Regions from separate parts of the Agrobacterium sp. CG160-95 genome, predicted to be linked through region 2. Evidence: riboswitches for the same ligand, from Rfam matches in the RefSeq annotation. Region 2 holds a riboswitch; each other region holds the start of a gene.
What was found. Region 2 has a riboswitch for thiamine pyrophosphate ahead of ACQZ63_RS09555 (ABC transporter permease). Riboswitches for the same ligand answer to the same signal wherever they lie in the genome.
Positions count from the first base shown of each region.

Region 1: another riboswitch for thiamine pyrophosphate. It lies ahead of thiC (phosphomethylpyrimidine synthase ThiC); the one in region 2 lies ahead of ACQZ63_RS09555 (ABC transporter permease).
Region 3: another riboswitch for thiamine pyrophosphate. It lies ahead of thiB (thiamine ABC transporter substrate binding subunit); the one in region 2 lies ahead of ACQZ63_RS09555 (ABC transporter permease).

Region 1 is NZ_JBNWDU010000006.1:19,839-26,789, reverse strand. Features, by position in the region: gene ACQZ63_RS19850 (glycoside hydrolase family 2 protein) at 1-525, opposite strand, end outside; gene ACQZ63_RS19845 (DUF1839 family protein) at 522-1,505, opposite strand; gene ACQZ63_RS19840 (amino acid--[acyl-carrier-protein] ligase) at 1,512-2,420, opposite strand; gene ACQZ63_RS19835 (acyl-CoA dehydrogenase family protein) at 2,425-3,606, opposite strand; gene ACQZ63_RS19830 (acyl carrier protein) at 3,606-3,857, opposite strand; TPP riboswitch at 4,038-4,149, shown strand; gene thiC (phosphomethylpyrimidine synthase ThiC) at 4,244-6,067, shown strand; gene thiO (glycine oxidase ThiO) at 6,069-6,951, shown strand, end outside.
Region 2 is NZ_JBNWDU010000002.1:631,945-638,895, reverse strand. Features, by position in the region: gene ACQZ63_RS09565 (alpha-glucosidase) at 1-449, shown strand, start outside; gene ACQZ63_RS09560 (TadE/TadG family type IV pilus assembly protein) at 535-1,824, opposite strand; TPP riboswitch at 2,006-2,108, shown strand; gene ACQZ63_RS09555 (ABC transporter permease) at 2,237-3,022, shown strand; gene ACQZ63_RS09550 (ABC transporter substrate-binding protein) at 3,019-3,963, shown strand; gene ACQZ63_RS09545 (hydroxyethylthiazole kinase) at 3,966-4,706, shown strand; gene thiE (thiamine phosphate synthase) at 4,693-5,355, shown strand; gene thiD (bifunctional hydroxymethylpyrimidine kinase/phosphomethylpyrimidine kinase) at 5,352-6,149, shown strand; gene ACQZ63_RS09530 (Lrp/AsnC family transcriptional regulator) at 6,376-6,834, opposite strand.
Region 3 is NZ_JBNWDU010000006.1:177,949-184,899, forward strand. Features, by position in the region: gene ACQZ63_RS20520 (M48 family metalloprotease) at 1-40, opposite strand, end outside; gene ACQZ63_RS20525 (ATP-binding cassette domain-containing protein) at 348-1,064, opposite strand; gene thiP (thiamine/thiamine pyrophosphate ABC transporter permease ThiP) at 1,061-2,686, opposite strand; gene thiB (thiamine ABC transporter substrate binding subunit) at 2,706-3,719, opposite strand; TPP riboswitch at 3,758-3,868, opposite strand; gene ACQZ63_RS20540 (VOC family protein) at 3,914-4,306, opposite strand; gene ACQZ63_RS20545 (ABC-F family ATP-binding cassette domain-containing protein) at 4,398-6,224, opposite strand; gene ACQZ63_RS20550 (thiamine diphosphokinase) at 6,229-6,882, opposite strand.

The sequences.
Region 1 (6,951 bases), on a different contig from region 2:
GATTTCCGGGCACCAACCTGGCATATATCCGAGCGCCGTGGTGCGGATCAGCCGCAGACCTTGGGTGTTCATCATCTGCGGACGCCAGCGGGCGCGGGGACCGGTTTTTTCGAGCCTTGGCGAAAGTGCCCGGAAGCAGATCGATAGTTCGTCCGCGCCTGTCAGTTCAACCGGCACTTCCAGCCTTTCGAACATGCTCTGACTGGCGGCGATCAGTTCGCCGTTGAGGAAGATTTCTGCAATCGTCGACAGGCCGTCGAAGCGCAGGATCGCCCGCTCCCGCACATCGGAAATCATCGTCAGACGGTACCAGGCATCCTTGTCGTTCAATGGTGTCGGATTGAAACGGTCAAATTTTCCGGCCAGTTCCAGAGCTTGCGCCACTGTTCCGGGAACGGATACGTGGAAGCTTTCAAGGGTTGCGGGAATTTCCGAGGGCGTTTCGCAGGCGTTGGCGGACGTCATTGTCAGCGTCCAGCCTTCGCTTAGTAATTTTTCGCTTTCGCGCGGAAGATAAGTCCTCACGCGGCCTCGCTGGTGTTCGACAATTTTGCCGCAAGGGCTTCCATCACACCATCCCATGCTTCCGCAGCCGGATCGAGCACCGAGGCGAGCGCGTCGAATTTACGGCGCGTGACGGCGCGAGCTAGCTGGAACTGCACGGTCTTGGCGACCTCGGATATGCGCAGCGCGTGGTCTCTCGCTTCAGCAAATTCGCTCTTGTCCAGCCATTCGAGGTGGCTCGCCGCCAGTTCGAAATTGGCGCCGAGCTGGCGCAGCGTATTGAAGGCATATTTGTGGAAAAAGCCGAACGGCCGGTCTGCCACCTTCTCGACCTGAGCCGGAAACACGGCTGCAAAAGACCTGACCGGATTGTCGGATGGTCGCCGTGAAAAATGAAACTTCAGCAGCCGTTCGGCCGTTTTGCGGATATGTGCCGGCGAAGGGTTGCTGTCTGCAAATTTCGCAAATTCCGTATAGGGCAGGAAGGGCGGCTCGCTCTCTGTCAGATGATGCTGGAACAGGCCGTCGAAATCTTCGCCCGACAGGTGGAAAAAGCCTGCATTATGAAAATAATCGAGTTCCCGGTTTGCAAGGTCCAGCCGGTTGATGGCGATGGTGGTCTTGCCATGTTCCTTCCGGTAGCCCACCCCGTGGGTATCGGGCATATAGAAGCTGTCCATCTCGATCAGGCAGATGCGACCGCGCTCCAGTTGCGCTTCGATATGGTTTTCCACCCGGTCGAAGATCGCAAGTTCGGTGGCGCGAACGCCATAAAGTGCTTCCAGATCTTCCAGCGGCACTTTGAAGAAGGTGAACTGGTCGCCTTCGAAATCCTGCGTCAGTGTGAAGCCGAACATGGCCTCAGGCGGCAACCCTTTCGAGGCCAGCACCTCGATCCACAAATCGATGTAGCAATTGGTCTCCGGCCACATTCTTTCCGAAGAATGAAGCGCGTGCTGCACATAATTTTTGGGATCGAGACCGGGGAAAATCTGCCGCATGAATGGTTAGCCCCAGAGTGTTTTCAAGGCCTTTTCGGGCCATGTTTTTACATCCAGTCCGTGATGCGCAAAAAGTGCCAGCGCAATGCGCTCAAGGCCGAAACCGACGCAGGCAGTGTGAGCCACATCACCATTGTCGAGGTTCAATCCCCATTTCTGGCCAAAGGCGTCCTGATGGTAATTGAAGCTCATGCAGGCCGTCGGGTTGGTGGCGGATGTGACGGGAATCAACAGTTCGAATTTCAGGTTCTGGTCGCGCTGGTTGTTGGCGAGCATTTTGCCGGCGCGGCCGAAGAAGGGATCGTTGGCCACGTCGATGGTCACTTCAAGGCCCACGGCTTCCATCATCGCCACGCCGCGATCCATCCATGTCTGGCGGAATTCGGTCACATCACTCTCCGTGCCCATGCGCACATATTCCCGCATGCGGAAAAGCTGCTGACGTGCCGGGTCCTTCGAGGGTTCATGGCGGAAACAATAGGACTGGATGTCGTAGAGACCGCCGCCGGAAGGCAATGCGCCGCGCTTGGCGATGGTCGGATAAAGAGGGTAGCAAGCGGCCGGCGTCAGCACGATATCGGTTGCTTTCTGGTCCTTTGTCCAGTCGCCGCCCTCATCCATGGATTTGAGAAGGCTGACATGGTCAAGTTCGCAACCGCAGAAGGAATGCACCGTGCCCGCAAGCTGCGGGAAGCTTTTCATGTAACCGCTCTTTTCGAAATAGGCGCGGTTGATGCCGGGCGGAAAGCGGATCGCCTCTGCACTGTCCGGGCCGCCGGTGCGGTCGATCAGGCGTTCGAATGCGGCAATGACATCCTCGAACTGGCCGCTGCGTCCGTAAAGACCATCGACACCCGTTTCAATCAGCAGGCCTTCTTCGAACAGTCGATCGAGAAACGATGTTTGCATATCCATGGTCTTATCCCAAGAGGCTGGTGTCCTGCTTGTGAACCAGCAGGAGATTGGCGGAATTGCCGAGAATACGGTCGTTGGAAATCATCAGGCGCGCGGAATGCGCGTCGCGAAGGTGTCGACCAAGGCTGTAGGGCGTGCCGTTCTTGTAGCCCATGATGCCGCAGACCAGCATCGCTTGGTCGATGATCTCCAGAATGGTTTCCGAAGAACAAATCTTCACATTGTTCATGGCAACCGCGAACGCCATGGACATCAGCTTGTCCGGGTCGCTCTTGGTGTCTTCGTAAGCCTTTACGCCCGCAATGACGTTGGATTTGACCACCTGCAATTTGGTGGAAATTTCGGCAATGTGGATAGCGCCTGGCGGTGTGACACCGGGCGACTTGCGTGCAGCCGTCCTGACGAAGGATTGCGCGCGCAGCACCGCATCCGACGCGATGCCATACCACACGGCACTCCACAGAAGATGCGAGCTTGCAAGCATGGATTGCGCGGCGATTTCCGCAAAGGGTTTTGGGAATATCTGCATCGCCGGTGCCTCGCCGCGGAACAGGAAACCGTCCGAACAGGTGCCACGCATGCCGAGTGTGTCCCAGACATGGGTCTTCTCGAGCCTGTACTGATCTTTCAGGAAGACGGTCATCACCTGATCGGCCGGGGCGGCATCCTTGTGGGCGCGCGAGGTGATGAGGATGGCATCCGCATTGCTGCCGTAGGAAATGACGGTGGCGTCCTTCTCCAGCCGGCAAATGTCTCCTTCGACCTCGATAGCGCAGATGGAATTGCGCAGATTGCCGCCGATTCCGCCTTCCGTCGTGGCCGAGGCGAGCAGAAGCTGTTCGCTTGCAATGCGGCTCATGAAGCCCGCATGCCATGGGCTTGTCTCGCCGTGTTCCACAAGGCTCGATGCCTTGATGTGGTGCATGGCGAAAATCATCGCGGTTGCCGAACAGGCCTGGCCAAGCCGGGCGCAGATATCGGCGATTTGCTGTATGGATGCGCCTTCGCCACCAAGAGAGGACGGGACCTGAATGCCGAGAAGGCGCTCTTGTCTCAGCGCCTTGACGGCTTCCTCCGGGAAGCGACCGGTGACGTCCACCTCGTCCGCGTGTTTGGCGGCAATTGCTGCGACGCGGCTTGCGCGCGCGGACAGCGTTTCATCCTGCGGCGCAACGGTCACATTCATCAGGCTGCCTCTTTACCATCCAGAATGAGCTTAACGGTGTCTTCAATGGCCTTGATGCTGGCAAAGGACTTGCGGTTCAAGAGGTTGTCGGGGAATTCGATATCGAAAGCTTCCTCGATACCCAGCATCAATTGCACCGATGCAAAGGAAGAAAGACCTGCCGCATAAAGATCTGCTTCGTTTTCAATCGTATCGACGGGGGTAGGAAGCTGGCCGAATTTTGCCAGTATTTCACGAATAGTCGCATTCATTCCGACTTATCTCCCATGAATTTAACATCAGGATGGTTTGTGCTTATCGTTAATTTGAAAACGATAATATTCGCCTAAACCGTTAGGTTAATTACCACTAACGGCGCTTTTGTTGTTCGTCCACCTTTGCCAGCCATCAGCAGCACCCTTGACAAATGTCGGGCGGTGTTTTCTCTTGTGTCCATTCACCAGGGGTGTCCCGTCAAGGGGCTGAGATTCTGCTTTTATGCGCAGTGACCCGTTGAACCTGATCCAGTTCATACTGGCGTAGGGACGGTGCAAAGACCGAAGGTCGGATTGCGTGTAACTTGCGCTGCCGACGCGTCGGTATTTTCCATCATTCCGGCTCGAACTGGGTCTCCACTGTCAAACTTTGGAGCCTCATGATGAATATCGTTGCCAAGAATATCCCGCTTGTCGTCACAACCGGGCCGCATCCCGCCTCCACGAAAATCCACAAAACCGGAATTTTGCATCCGCATATTCGCGTGCCGATGCGCGAAATCGCCGTCCACCCGACGGCGGGAGAACCGCCGGTCACGGTCTATGATTCCTCAGGCCCCTATACCGATCCATTGCATAACGTTCTGATCGAAAAGGGTCTGCCGCGCCTGCGTCACGACTGGGTTTTAGCGCGCGGCGATGTCGCGGCTTACGACGGTCGGCACGTCAAACCGGAGGATAACGGCTTTGCCACTGGCGAGCGGCTGACGCCTGAATTTGCCGTGCGCCACCAGCCGCTGAGGGCCACGGAAGGAAAAGCCGTAACGCAGCTTGCCTATGCGCGGGCAGGCATCATCACGCCGGAAATGGAGTTCATCGCCATCCGCGAAAATCTGGGGCGCGAAGCGGCGAAGGAGAAGCTGGCTCGTGATGGCGAGAGTTTCGGTGCGCAGATACCCGATTATGTGACGCCGGAGTTCGTCCGTCAGGAAGTCGCATCGGGTCGCGCCATCATCCCGGCCAACATCAATCACCCCGAGCTTGAGCCGATGATCATCGGCCGTAATTTTCTGGTCAAGATCAACGCCAATATCGGCAATTCCGCCGTCACCTCCTCCATGGCCGAAGAGGTGGAGAAGATGGTCTGGGCGATCCGCTGGGGTGCCGATACCGTCATGGACCTTTCGACAGGGCGCAACATCCACAATATCCGCGAATGGATCATCCGCAATTCGCCGGTACCGATCGGCACGGTGCCGCTTTATCAGGCGCTGGAGAAGGTCAACGGCATTGCCGAGGACCTGAACTGGGAAGTGTTCCGCGATACGTTGATCGAACAGGCGGAGCAAGGCGTGGATTATTTCACCATCCATGCCGGTGTTCGGCTGCATTACATTCCGCTTACCGTCAACCGTGTCACCGGTATCGTCTCACGCGGCGGGTCGATTATGGCCAAGTGGTGTCTGCATCATCACAAGGAAAGCTTCCTCTACGAGCATTTCGACGAGATCTGCGACATCTGCCGTGCCTATGATGTTTCCTTCTCGCTGGGTGACGGGTTGCGGCCCGGTTCGATTGCCGACGCCAACGACGCCGCGCAATTTGCCGAGCTGGAGACGCTCGGTGAGTTGACACAGATCGCATGGGCGAAGGATTGCCAGGTCATGATTGAGGGCCCCGGCCATGTGCCGATGCACAAGATCAAGGAGAACATGGACAAGCAGTTGAAGACCTGCGGTGAGGCGCCCTTTTATACGCTTGGGCCGCTAACGACCGATATCGCCCCCGGTTACGACCACATCACTTCCGGCATCGGGGCAGCGATGATCGGCTGGTTTGGCACGGCGATGCTCTGCTATGTCACGCCGAAGGAACATCTGGGTCTGCCTGATCGTAACGACGTGAAGGTCGGTGTCATCACCTACAAGATCGCGGCTCACGCGGCCGATCTCGCCAAGGGGCATCCGGCGGCACAGGTGCGGGACGATGCGCTGTCGCGTGCAAGGTTCGAGTTCCGTTGGGAAGACCAGTTCAACCTGTCGCTGGATCCGGACACGGCGCGCTCCTTCCATGACGAGACCCTGCCGAAGGAGGCGCACAAGGTCGCGCATTTCTGCTCGATGTGCGGGCCGAAATTCTGCTCGATGCGGATTTCCCACGACATCCGCGCCGAGGCGCAGAAGGAAGGGCTGGAGGCCATGGCCGCGCGCTTCAAGGAAGGTGGCGAGCTTTACATGCCGCTCGCGACCCCGGCAGACGGCCAGTAGCATGCGTGTTCTTGTTAAGGGAACGGGGGTCGCCGGTCTGACGGCGGCCTTCGAACTGGCGCGGCGCGGCGCAACCGTGGAGGTTTCGGAGCGCAATGCTGAAGCCTCGCGCGGCGCATCCTTTTATGCGGGCGGAATGCTGGCGCCCTGGTGCGAGCGTGAAAGTGCGGACGAGGCGGTACTGACACTCGGCCAGGCGGCTCTCGACTGGTGGGATGAGGCGACCCCCGGCCTTGTCATCAGACACGGCACGCTGGTCGTCGCGCCCGCCCGCGACAAAGCCGAGCTTTCGCGTTTCGCATCCAGAACCGCAAGGTACCGATGGGTGGATGAGGGTGAAATCGCCGCTCTGGAGTCTGACCTTGCCGGGCGTTTCCGCTCCGGGCTTTATTTCCCGGGCGAGGGGCATCTCGATCCGCGCCTTGCACTCAAATCGCTGCATACGCGGCTTTGCGGCTTGGGCGTGCGGTTTCATATGGTTATTCCGGTGGATGAGCAGCCGTTCGATCGGGTGGTGGATTGCACCGGCGCTGCGGCGGTGGGCGAGATTGCCAATCTTCGCGGCGTGCGGGGAGAAATGCTCTATCTAGCCACGTCAGAGGTTTCCCTGTCGCGCGCCGTTCGGCTCTTACATCCGCGCATTCCGCTTTACATCGTGCCGCGTGAGCCGGGTCGCTTCATGGTGGGGGCGACCATGATCGAGACAGAGGATGCCGGAGCCATTTCAGCGCGCTCGATGATGGAGTTTCTGAACGCCGCCTATGCCGTACATCCGGCCTTCGGCGAAGCGGAAATCATCGAGACCGGAACGGGCGTGCGCCCCGCCTATCCCGACAATCTGCCGAAAGTTACGCAGGACGGCCGGACCGTCTTCATCAACGGCG
Region 2 (6,951 bases):
TCATGCGCACCCATGAGGGCAATCGCCCGCGCGACAATCTCCAGATCGATCAGGACGAGACCGTTCTTGGCCATTTTGCCCGCATGACGGCAATCTATGTCGCACTAGCCCCCTATCTGAAATCGCTCTCCACTGAAGCGGCCAAAACCGGCCTGCCGGTACAGCGCCCGCTTTTCCTGCATCACGAGAACGACCGGCAGACCTATGCCATTCAGGACAGCTATCTCTACGGGGCCGACATGCTGGTCGCACCCGTGTGGAAGGCGGGGGAGACGCAGCGCACGCTTTACCTTCCGGGCGATGGGGAATGGATGCATCTTTGGAGTGGCGCGCGGTATTTTGGCGGGCACGAGATCACCGTGGAGGCTCCGATAGGCCAACCGGCTGTGTTCTACCGCGCTGAAACGCCCTTTACTGCGTTATTTGAACGGCTTCGTAATATCGCTTGAAGCATCACCTTCCGGCCATTTCCAAAAAACGCCGCAGATATTGCGGCGTTCAACCGATGCTTTAACAGGCCTAGCTAGACGGCCATCAGCCCGTCAGGCGTGGTGATGTAATGGCTTTCTTGAACAGCACCGTCATCGCGTCGCTGATGCCCTGGGACGGGCTGACTTCGAAGTACAGACCCGGGGAAGCGCAGCTCTGCATGCGTGAGCCAATTTCCGCCTGAAAGGGCTTGATCCAGCTATTATACCAGTCATTCGTCGGCAGCGGCAGATAGGTGGTATAAAGCACCGCGATACGAAAACCCTTTTCCTTCAGTTTCGTACAGTCTTTGATGTCGATCGGCTCCTGACAGCGGCCTCCCGTCAGTTTTTTCGTACAGGAGGACGGCTTGTAACTGTCGCCCACCCCGTCTGAAACAAAGAAAATAACCTTATCCGGGTTCGCCGAGCTTGCGCCCGTGCCCGAACTGCCGACCTTATCTCCAATCTGGATCAGTGCCCGGTCGAAATCTGTTTGCTGGTCGTTGTTGTATCCCTGATAGGGGATTGACATCAGGTTGATTTCACCAGCTTTTTTCTTTGCTGCGTCCAGATCCGATGTCAGCGAAACGACCTCAAGCAGCTTGGTATCTTCCGCCCGTTCCCCGAAGGTATAGACGGCCATGCGATATTGATTGCTGCTTTTGCGCGTGGACTTTGCCGTGTCCATCAGGCTGGCGGTTGCCTTGGCAACCACGTCGATACGCGTCGTAACCCCGAGTTTCTTGGCCTTGAAGTAATAGCTGTTCGGGTCTGCCACGCCGTCCTTCACGATGTGGCAGGCAAAAGCGCATTTATCGCCAGTATTCGCAACCAGGGTGGCAACATCCGTGGGTGTCGCGCCCACTCCCATGGAGGGCGTATTATCAAGCAGAAGATAGAAATCGCTGAAGGTTTCCGTTTCGTATTTGGCCGTGGCCGTGCCGGCAACCGAAACGAAATCCTTCCCCAGAAGCCCTGAGAGGGTCGTGCTGACCGACGCCTTGAAGCTGACGGACGACTCGACCACATTGCCGTGCTTGATCACCGAAACATCGACCGAGGTAATGGTGTAGTCCGCGTCGCCGCGCTGATTGCCATCGAAGAATGCCCGGGCTTCTTCATTGCCGACGGGAATGACACCGTCCCCCGACATCTTCTTTGCCGCCTGAACACTTGCGGACATATCGGCGACTGCCGCCAGAGCCGCGGAATCCGCTGCCTGCTGCAGATCGGCTTTGACCGACATGCCGCGCGTAATATCGAGCGCCACACCGGCAGCCCCGCACAGAGGCACCATGAGCAGCGCGGTCAGAATGCCAAAATTTCCAGATTTCTCTCGCCAGAAGTTTTTCAAGTTCGCCCCCAACCAATCTGGGAGCTGAAGCTAATACAGCGGAATTGAAAAGCGGTTTCAATAAATAACTAATTTTTGATAAACTTAATATAATCAATAACTAATATGTTCGCGGCAAATTCGCCAATATTCTCGTTAACTTTCAAAGTTGACATTACTTCAAAACCCTCCTAGCAAAACAGTCTCTTCCGAGGGGAGCACCTGACGGTGCTGAGATGGCGATGAGCCGGACCCTTGAACCTGATCCGGGTCATGCCGGCGTAGGAACGGAAACTGTAGCGCGTTTGCGTTACTGCCCTTTCTCTTCTCCGCTTTGCCCGGATCTCCGTGATCGCCACAGCTGGAGACCGAACGATGATGATGAAACATCCTTCCCTTCGTATACGGTACGGCTGCGTCTGAGTCCCGGCCGATGCGTGCCTCCCATGCGCTGAAGGGCGTCGTTCTTATTCTGATTGTCTGGCAGCTGGGCATCTGGCTGTTTGCACCGCCCCGCTACATCCTGCCCTCGCCCGCCGATGTTGCCGCAGCACTCCTGCGCCAGCCAGCCTTCCTGTTCGGACAGGCCATGGTGACATCAGGTGAAATGGCTGTCGGGCTTGCGGCTGGCATTGCCGCCGGCATTCTCGTTGCCTTTACGATTGCCGCCGTCCCGCGTTTTGGCCGCCTCGTCTGGCCCATGGTTCTCGTGTTGCAGGCATTTCCGGTCTTCGTGCTGGCCCCTATTCTCGTACTCTGGTTCGGTTTCGGCATGGCCTCGAAAGTTGTCATGACGGCGATCATCATCTTTTTTCCCGTCGCTTCAGCCTTCACCGACGGCCTCAACCGCACGGATCGGACAATCCTCGATGCCGCCTCGCTGACGGAGGCGAGCCACTGGCAAATCCTCACCCGGCTGCGTGTGCCGCTGGCGCTTCCCGCACTCATTTCCGGGCTGAGGGTCGCAGCTCCGCTCGCCCCGCTCGGCGCGGTCATTGGCGAATGGGTGGGCGCCTCCGCCGGGCTCGGTTTTGTCATGATCCAGTCCAATGCCCGCATGCAGACCGACACAATGTTCGCCGCCATGACTATTCTCGCCGTCATGGCGGTGCTGCTGCGGCTTGTCGTCGACCGGGCAACGGCCAACCTCGCCCCCTGGGCCAAAGAAACAGACCACGTCATTCCTTTCAAATATTTGCGGAGACTTTCGGCACCATGAAACGAACTCTTCTTTCCCTCGTCGTCGCGGCAGCAAGCGTGTTTGCGCCCGTGCAATCGCAGGCGGCCGACAAGCTTACCGTGTTGCTGGAATGGTTCGTGAACCCGGACCACGCTCCGATGGTGATCGCCAAGGAACGCGGCCTGTTCGCAGATGCCGGGCTGGACGTTGAGCTGGTTCCGCCCGCAGACCCATCCGCCGTACCGCGTCTGGTCTCGGCAAAGCAGGCCGATATCGGTGTACACTATCAGCCGAACCTCTATCTCGACCACGATGCAGGGCTGCCGCTCGTCCGTTTCGGCACGCTGGTGGAAACCCCGCTGAACACCGTCACCGTTCTGGCCGACGGGCCGATCAAGAGCCTGAAGGACCTGAAAGGCAAGAAGGTCGGCTTCTCGGTTTCCGGTTTCGAGGATGCGATGCTGAAGCGCATGCTGGAGAAGGAGGGACTGACAAAGGACGATGTTGAACTGGTCAACGTCAATTTCTCACTCTCGCCATCCCTGATCGCCGGCAAGGTCGATGCCACGCTTGGCGGTTTCCGCAATTTCGAACTGACGCAGATGAAGCTTGAAGGCCACGAAGGCCGCTCGTTCTTCCCCGAGGAACATGGCGTGCCCGCCTATGACGAGCTCATATTCGTCACCCATCGAGATCTCGTGAAAGATAGCCGCCTGCCGCGTTTTCTCTCGGCCGTTGAGCAGGCGGCGATTTTCATCACCAACCACCCGCAAGAATCCTGGCAGCTTTTCATCAAGGCCTATCCGAACCTTGACGACGCGCTGAACAAACAGGCGTTTTTCGATACGCTGCCGCGTTTCGCCAAACGTCCAGCCGCACTCGATCGCGCCCGCTACACACGCTTCGGCACCTTCATGCAAGACATGCAACTGATCAAGCAGGCGCCGGCGGCGGAAGACATTGCCGTGGAGTTGCAATAACCATGGCAAACAGTTTTCCGACTGCGGCGAAGGCCGCAGAGATCCTCGAAAGGGTAAGGCAGACGCGCCCGCGCGTGCATTGCCTGATGAACACAGTGGTACAGAAATTCACCGCGGACGGCATTACCGTTGTCGGCGGCATACCCTCGATGACAACCTCACTCGAAGAAATCGGTGCTTTCGTCACGAAAGCCGATGCGGTGACGATCAATCTCGGCACGCTCGACGCCGACCGGCGAAAAGTCATTCGATTTGCCGTCGAGATCGCCCGCGCGGCTGGCAAGCCGTGGATTCTGGACCCCGTGCATTGCGACTATTCGCCATCGCGACTGGCGTTCGCGCGTGACCTGATCTCGCTTGGACCCACCATCGTGCGCGGCAACAGCGCTGAGATGAGCCTGATCGGTGCTGTTCCGAACGCCATCAGGATAGAGACCGGACCTGTCGATAACCTGCGCGATGCCACAAGGAGCGTCAGAATCGTCAACGGTCACCCGTGGATGGCGAAGGTGACAGGCACGGGTTGCCTATCGGGTGGCGTCATCGCCGCCTTCATGGCGGTGGAAAAAGACGCACTGACGGCCGCCGCCGCCGCCCTCGCCATCACGGGTGTCGCAGCCGAACTGGCAGCGAAAAACGCCAAAGGTCCCGGCACATTCGAGCCGGCATTTCTGGATGTTCTTTCAGAAATTTCCGGCGAAGACATAAGAAACCATGCGAGGATTGAGCATGAACAAGGTTGATTACCGTCTCAACGCGCTGGTCGATGCGAGCCTCGGCGATGTTGCGCCCTTGGGCGAGCTTGCTCTGGCGGCCACACTCAACGGCGCGACCATTCTGCAATATCGCGACAAACACGCCTCCACGCGGGAGATGATCGAAAACGCCAGCGCAATTCGCGAAGCCATTGCCGGCACGGGCGTGCCGCTGGTCATCAACGACCGGGTGGATGTGGCGCTCGCCTCTGGCGCGGACGGGGTGCATCTCGGCGCCGATGATATGGATGCCAAAACCGCCAGACGCATCCTTGGAGATAAGGCGATCATCGGCCTCACCGTCAAGAACCGCGCCGATGCCGAGCGGGCGGCCTCCATGCCCGCCGATTACGCCTGCATTGGTGGCGTGTTCGAAACCGTTTCCAAGGTAAATCCAGACAAGCCTGTCGGCCTTGACGGCTTTACGACGCTCCGCACTCTGCTCCGCGAATTGCGGCCGGGCATGCCGGTGGGCGCCATCGCCGGTATCGATCTTGCCCGCGTGCCGAACGTCATCGCTGCCGGTGCGGATGGTGTCGCCGTCATTTCTGCAATCTTCCGCGCAGGCGATATTGCCAGCACAACCAGGGACTTCCGCGCGGCAGTCGATGCAGCGCTGAAAGCGAGACAGTCATGACAGCAATCGCATTGACCATCGCCGGCTCAGACAGCGGCGGCGGCGCGGGCATTCAGGCCGACATCAAGACTTTTTCGGCACTCGGCGCCTATGCCGCCAGCGTCATCACCGCCATCACCGCCCAGAACACCAAAGGTGTGACGGCAGTGGAGGATATTTCCGTCGCCACCATCGTCGCGCAGATGGACGCTGTTTTTTCCGATCTTGCCGTCAATGCGGTGAAGATCGGCATGGTATCGCGGATCGAAACCATCGCGGCCATAGCTGCAAGGCTTCGGCAGCAGCCCCAGCCGGTGGTGCTCGACCCCGTGATGGTTGCGACCTCCGGCGACCGTCTGTTGCATGCGGATGCGATCGAGACACTGCAGCGCGACCTGCTGCCGCTCGCCACCATCGTCACGCCGAACCTGCCTGAAGCAGCGCTTCTCACCGGGTTGCCGATTGCAGACACCGAGGCGGAGATCACCCGTCAGGCCGAGATGATCCTGAAGGCGGGCGCGAAAGCCGTGCTCATCAAGGGCGGCCATGGCGACGGGCCGCAGAGTACGGATTATCTGTTTGCAGACGGCACCGTGCAGGCGCTTTCCGCTATGCGAGTGGACACGAAAAACGACCATGGGACCGGCTGCACGCTGGCGGCGGCGATCACCGCGCATCTGGCCATGGGGCATAACCTGGCGGAGGCGGTTGGTCTTGCGAAGGACTATCTGAATGGAGCGCTTGACGCTGGTCGGGGGCTTGCCGTCGGGCACGGTCGGGGACCGGTGCATCATTTTTATCGATGGTGGGGGTGAAGGTTAGAGTGGAGCGTAGGGCTTACCCCCTCTGTCCTGCCGGACATCTCCCCCTCAAGGGGGGAGATCGACAAGTGGCCTGCCCCGGGCGTTTTAGTTGGCGGACGAGATCGCGATACCGACGTTAATGGGGACCGAGGCGAAAACCTCACCCGATCTCCCCCCTTGAGGGGGAGATGTCCGGCAGGACAGAGGGGGGTGAGCCCCACGCTCTGCGCATCCGCCTTCACCGCGCCTTCGGCGTCGCCAGCACATTCCTGATCGCAAAACTCGAATGAATCCGCGAAACACCCGGCAGCTTCGACAGAATCTCCTTATGGATGCGCTCGAAATCGCCCGCACTTTCCGCCTCACATCGCAGGAAATAATCCGACCCGCCCGTCATCAGGTAACATTCGCGGATTTCTGGATAACGCCGCACCGCGTTCTCAAACCTGTTGAGAAAATCCTCCGTCTGGCGGTCGAGCGTGATCTGCACGATGACCGAGATCACCTCGCCGCCGGCAAGGCCGCTGGTCAGCGCCGTGTAGCCCCGGATGATACCCTCCCGTTCCAGAATATCGACCCGGCGAAGGCAGGCGGAGGCCGAAAGGCCGACTTCCGCAGCAAGTTTCGCATTGCTGATGCGGGCATTGAGCCGGAGCAGGCGGATGATGTGCCGGTCGGTCGCGTCGAGTGACGACATAGAAAATTCCAATATGACAATGAAAGTTGCGTAGATTTGATTTTTATCGCATCTTATTCGAACAATAGCCAAGAAATTCGACAATCGTTGCAATACTCTCATATGATAAAAATGAGG
Region 3 (6,951 bases), on a different contig from region 2:
ATACGGCAGACGCCGTCAGCACGGAACACACGGCAGCCATCCTGCCCGAACGGCGAAGGCCTGAACGGGAGAAAAGCCTCCACTGCGCAGTCATGCTATTTCTCATTCTCTATGCCTGCCCCTAACGTTCCTGATCATCCGTTAATTGCAGACCAGAATAACAGATTCGCCCCAACGAGCCATGAATGTCGAAACGGTAAAAACGATCCATCAAGTCCGGAATATTCCTGAAGAACGCAATAATTCTCGTCTTTTCTCGGGCAACGACTTGAAACTGGCAAGTGCAAATTAACGCCATTGAAGTTATCTAAAGCGATTGCCAGCGGCACGCGTCGAAAATAAGGCGATCAGCCGTTCAGAAAACTGTCGACCGCCTTCACATTTTGTGTGGCGAAGAAATCTGCGGTCGAGCCCGCATAGACAACGCGGCCACGATCAAGAAAAACCACCCGCTGTGCCAGCTTTTTTATGTCGTCTGGATGGTGCGTAACAATAATCGCCGTATTTTTTGTTTCAGCATGCAAGTCGAGAAGCAGGGAGGTCATGCCCGCCCGCAGCCCCGGATCGAGCGCCGCGAAAGGCTCGTCCAGCAGCATGACCGGTTTTTTCCGGACCAGCGCACGCGCGAGCGCCGCCCTTTGCCTTTCCCCGCCGGAAAGCGTGCCCGGCAAACGTTTGTCAAAACCCGCAAGACCAACGCGTGTGAGCGCCACGTCGATCCTCTGCCTGTCTTCCTCCCCCAGCTTCATCCCGGGGCTGATGCCGAGCGCGACATTGGTGAAGATATCGAGATGGGCGAAAAGATTATTATCCTGGAAGATCGAGGAGACCGGTCGTTCGGAAGGATCGAGCGCCTTCATGTCCCGCCCGCCGATCAGGACGCGCCCGGAATCGGGCAATTCAAAACCGGCGATGAGATTGAGGAGCGTCGACTTGCCAGAACCGGATGCACCGACGACGGCAGTCATCTGGCCTTGCGGGAATGCACAATCGAGATCGAAATCCTGCGTTCCGAGCCGCAGCATGACCTTGTCCAGCCCCACGGCAAATTCGTCACCCGTCATATACTCGCCCTTGCTGATTGGGATTGCCGTGAAACGCCGCCCGCGGCAAGCAGCAGGCAGACGACGCCAAGGATGAACGCGTATCCGGCGGCATCATTGGTGCGGTAGCTGCCCATATTGCTATAGACCAGCCATGGCAAGGTGATGAAATTTTCCGACCCGAACAGGGCAACCGCCCCAAGATCACCGAGCGACAGGGCCATGGCAAAGGAAAACGCCATCAGAAGCGACCGCCGCAGTACCGGCAGATCGGCGAACCGCAGCCGCGTCAGTCCCTGAAGCCCAAGGCTGGCGGAGAGCCGGGACGTGCGTAAAAAATGGCTGGTGAAGGCTGGCTCCAGCACCCGCATGGCAAGCGGCAACGCCATCAGCATGTTGATGAGTGCCACGAGAACGGGAGCATAAAAACTGACATCTCCAAAGGGCCGCAGCAACAGGAACCACCCGCTTCCCAGCACGACGGGCGGCACCAGCAGCACCAGCGATGACCCCGCCCCGAGCGTGGCGGACAAAAGGCGCAAGGGCTGAGCCGCGTGCCGTCTGGAACCCACGGCCTGTCGCGCACCGATAATCGCAAAGCAGCAGAGCACGACGAGAGTTGCGGAGAGCGCAGCGATTGCAAGGCTGGTCGCCGCCGCACGCAGGAAGATCGGCGCGGACAAAAGACGCGGCAGATCGGCCCCCAAACCCGAGACGGTTATGGCAACAAGCGGCAGGCCGACCAGCAGAACCGCAAAAATGATTGCCGCTCCGTCCCACAGGCGCGCGCCAACACGCTTGCCGTCGAAACGGCGAACAGGGCGGCCAAGCGAGGCAATTTCCGCCTCGGGCAATGGCAAAAAGGCAAGAAGGCCGAGCAGAACTGCTGTGGCTGCAATCTGCAAAACCGAAAGCGCGATTGCCCGTTGCGGATCGAAATCAAACCGCAGCGCCTGATAGATTGCGACCTCAAGTGTCGTCGCCGCCGGTCCACCGCCCAGCAGAAGCACTAGCGTGAAGCTGGTGGCGCACAGCATGAAGACAAGCCCGGCAATACCGGGAACAAGCCGCGAGACGGCCGGCCACTCGATGAAGCGGAAAACCGAAACCGGCCCCATGCCAAGACTTGCTGCCATCCGCCAATATTCGCCCGGAATCCGCTCCAGCCCGGCCAGCATCAGCCGCACCGCAAGCGGCAGATTGAAAAACACATGGGCGATGAGAATGCCGGAAAGGCCGTAAATACTGAAGGGCTGCTCCGCACCGGCAAAAACAAGGGCAGTATTCAAAACACCCTGCCTGCCCCAGATCGTGATAATGCCGAAGGCGCCGACGATGACCGGCAGCCCCATCGGCACAGCCATCAACCTGATAATCCAAATCCGCCCCGGAAAATCCTGTCTGCGGGAGAGCGCAAGCGCCACCGGCAGGCCGAGAACAATGGAAAGAACAGTGGACAACGTTGCCTGATAGAGCGTGAAGCGCAGGATGCGCAGCGTGTAGGCATCCACGATTCCGGCGGCGGATGTGCCGGCATCGAAAGACAGGAGTGCTGATACAGCAAGCGCCATGAACAGGAAAACGGCGGCAAACGCCGCCGTTCCGCCAATGATCGACCATCTGTAGTCGCGACGCAGCATCATGCGCGGGCGTGCCTCTTGCTCAGTTCATGCTCATGGCCGCAAGCCATTCGTCGATCCAGGCCTTGCGGTTCTTCGCCACCTCTTCCGGGTCCATCAGGAAGGTCTTCTGCGGTACGACGAGTTTGGAAAATGCCTCGGGCAGGGGCGTGGACGTTGCCGCGACCGGCATCATCCAGTTGTTTTCCGGAATGGCATCCTGAAATCCTGATGTGAGCGTGAAAGCGAGGAACTGCTTCGCCAGTTCCTTGTGCGGCGCGTTTTTGAGAAGGCCGGAAACCTCGATCTGGATGTAGTTCCCCTCGGAAAAAGCCGCGGCCTGATAGCGATCCGTCTTTTCCGAGACCATGTGATAGGCAGGCGACGTGGTGTAGGAGAGCACCATCGGCACCTCACCCTTGGTGAAAAGGCCATAGGATTCCGACCAGCCCGGCGTGACGGTGAGAATGCGCTTCCGGAGCTTCGCCCAGGCTTCCGGTGCCTTGTCGCCGTAAACGGACTTCACCCAGAGCAGCAGGCCAAGCCCCGGCGTGGAGGTGCGCGGGTCCTGAATGGCGATTTTCTGTGAAGGATCGCCGTCCACCAGATCCTTCAGGCTCGTCGGCGGATTTTTTATCGTCTGCGTGTCATAGACAACGGCGAAATGACCGTAGTCGTAAGGGACGAAAACGTCGTCCTTGTAACCGCCCGGCACCTTGGCCACCGATGCATCGATACCGCTGATATCGAAGAGGCCGGTCTGTTTCGCTTCCGCGACCAGATTGGTGTCGAGACCAACAGCGACATCCGCCTTCGACGCCGCCCCTTCAAGCTTCAGGCGGTTGAGCAGCGCCACGCCATCCGCTACACCGACGAAATTGACCGTGCAATTGCACACCTTCTCGAAGGCCTCTTTCACCTTGGGGCCGGGACCCCATTCGGAAACGAAGCTTTCATAGGTGTAGACGGTCAGTTCCTGTCTGTCCTGAGCAGTGGCAAGACCGGGCAGAAACAACGAAACGGCAACGAGGGAATTCAGGAAAAGACGACGGCGCACGGGTATCTCCTCAAAAAACGAAAAGGGAAATAGCCGCTTGCCTTAAGCCGTCTAATCCCTCCGCCGGTATGAACCGGATCAGGTTCTTCGGGTTGGCAAGCCTCTCAGCCTTTTGCACGCAAGCACAAAAGACACCCCGTTAGATCAAGATGATGATGTAGTCCCGCTGTCTCTGATTGGCAAGATGGCTGCCGTCAGGCCTGCTGCACCATGTGCACCAGTTCCCAGACATGGCCGTCGGGATCCTGAAAACTACCGGCATACATGAAACCGTGATCCTGAACCGGTTTCCAGCTGCTGCCACCCGAGGCGAGCGCCGTTTCGATCATCCGGTCGATTTCCTCACGGCTTCCCGCTGTGAGACAGGTCAGGACCTCGGTGCTGCGTGTGGCGTCGGCGATATCGCCATTGATGAAATCACGAAAACGCTCCTCCTGAAGAAGCATCACGAAAATGTTCTCCTCAACGATCATGCAGAGCGTGCGGTCATCCGAATATTCCGGATTGAAGGTGAAACCGAGAGCCGTGAAGAAGCTTCTCGATGTCTCGATATTCTTGACCGGCAGATTGACGAAGATCATGCGCATTTTCTGAACTCCTCCGAACCCGCACAGGAAACGGCAATTCCGGCTCCCTGTCAAAGGTGGATGAGACCTCAGTCAAGAAATCGCGACCAAGTCACCCTTCAATTTCCTCGCGCAGCATCTCCAGCTCCAGCCATTCCTCTTCCATGGCTTCGAGCTTTTCGCGCAGCTTCGTCATTTCCTGCGCCAGCGTATTGAAGGTAGCCGGGTCCTTGGTGAACAGATTGGGATCGGCCATGCGCTGCTCACGCTTGGCGATTTCGCCCTGCGCCTTCTCCATCTCCTTTGGAAGGTTTTCGAGCGCAAATTTTTGCTTGAAAGAAAGCTTGCCCTTGGCCTTTGAAGCGTCCTGCGACGCGGAGGCGGAAGGGGCGGTCTTTGCCTTTTCCTGCTTCTCCGCCTTGCGCTTTTCTTCCGCAGCACCCTTGCGTTGCGCCATCATGTCCGAATAGCCGCCGGCATATTCGATCCAGCGTCCGTCCGGCTGGTCCGGATTGGCGGGCGCGATTGTGGAGGTGACGGTACGGTCGAGGAAATCGCGGTCGTGGCTGACGAGAATGACCGTGCCGGAAAAGCCCGCAACGATTTCCTGCAACAGATCGAGTGTTTCGATATCGAGATCGTTGGTCGGCTCGTCAAGGATCAGCAGGTTGGTAGGCCGCGCCAGAATGCGCGCAAGAATAAGACGGGCGCGCTCACCACCGGAGAGGTTGCGGATGGGCGTGCGGGCCTGTTCCGGCTGGAACAGGAAGTCCTTCATGTAACCCGTCACATGTTTCAACTCGCCATTGACCAGCAAATTGTCGCCGCGACCGTCGGTGAGGTAATGAGCGAGCGTATCGTTTGGATTGAGATCTTCACGCTTCTGATCAAGCGTCGCGATTTCCAGATTGGTGCCGAGCTTTACCGTGCCGCTATCGGGCTGAAGCTGGCCGGTCAGCATCTTCAAAAGCGTTGTCTTGCCGGCACCGTTCGGCCCGACGAGACCGATGCAATCACCGCGATGCACCCGCAGCGAAAACGGCGCGATGATCACGCGCTCGCCGTAAGACTTAGTGATTGCGTCTGCCTCGATGACCAGTTTGCCGGATTCCCGCACCTCCGCAGCCGTCGCCTGCACGCTGCCCTGCGGTCCCTTGTGGCCGCGATAGTCCGCACGCATTGCCTGAAGCTCGCCCACGCGGCGCATGTTGCGCTTGCGTCTCGCGGTCACGCCGTAACGCATCCAGTGTTCTTCACGCTCGATGGCCTTGCCGAGCTTGTGCTGCTCCAGCTCTTCCTCTTCCAGCACCTTGTCGCGCCATTCCTCGAAATGCGCAAAACCGCGATTGAGACGACGGGACTGGCCGCGATCCAGCCACACGGTCGAGGTCGAAACCTTTTCCAGAAAACGCCTGTCGTGCGAGATCAGCACCAGCGCGCTACGCGTCTGCTGCAACTCGCCTTCAAGCCATTCGATTGTGGGCAGGTCCAGATGGTTGGTCGGCTCGTCCAGCATCAGAATATCGGGTTCAGGGGCCATGACGCGGGCAAGGGCCGCACGCCGCGCTTCGCCGCCGGACAGGCTATCCGGATGTTCCTGTCCCGTCAGGCCCAGATGCTCGAGAATATAGGTAACGCGATAGGGATCGTCGCCAGGTCCCAGCCCCGCCTCGGCATAGGCCTGCACGGTGTCGTAACCGGCAAAATCCGGCGCCTGTTCCAGATAACGGATGGTGGCGGAGGGGTGACGGAAAACCTCGCCCGACTGCGCCTCGACCAGACCGGCGGCGATCTTCATCAGGGTCGACTTGCCCGAACCGTTACGTCCGACAAGGCAGATGCGGTCGCCCGGCTCCACCTGAAGATTGGCGCCGTCGAGCAGCGGGGTCACGCCGAAGGTCAGCTTGATGTCATCGAGTTTCAAAATTGGGGGTGCCAAGGCGTCAGGCTCCGGTCAGATCATAAGGGCGGGCGAGCACGATGGCTTTTCCGCTTTTCAGCGAGAAATGCACGGGGCCGCCATTCGCGACATTGGAAATAGTGCGGGAAGAGCCGAAAGCAAGCGGGAAATCCTTGATAGGATAACGCACATTGCCGATATCGAGCCCCACAAGGTCGGTAAACCCGGCAACGGAAAACAGCGCACCGGGAGGCAGATCAAGGTCGAACGACCCCGCCAGCAGCGGGCGGGCCTCCTCTTCGCCGGAGGTCAGCGTAACGTTGAGACCACGCTCAGTAAGCGCCACCGCGTAAAGGAGGTGCTGAAGTGCGTGGTCGCTTCTCGCTCCACCAAGCGCACCGGCAAGCACCAGAGAACGCGCGCCGCGGGCAAGTGCCTCCGACACCGCAATTTCGCCATCGGTCACAGCCTTTGCAGCGGGATAGGGCTGTCGCACCACATCGGGCCAGGCGTCCAGCAGGTCCTTGTCGGTGGAATCGAAATCCCCCACCCAAAGCTCGGGTGTGAGCCCGAGCGGTGCGGCATGGCGCATGCCGCCATCGGCCGCAATCACACGGCTACCCTCAACCGCCGCTTTGAGGCGGTCGGTAACGGTGACATCGCCGCCAAGCAGAATGGTGAAGCGTTCTCTATCCATGCCCTGCCTTATCGCACCTCAGGCAAAAATGGAAAGGCAGAAACCCGATGAAATCAGCCGATATTGATT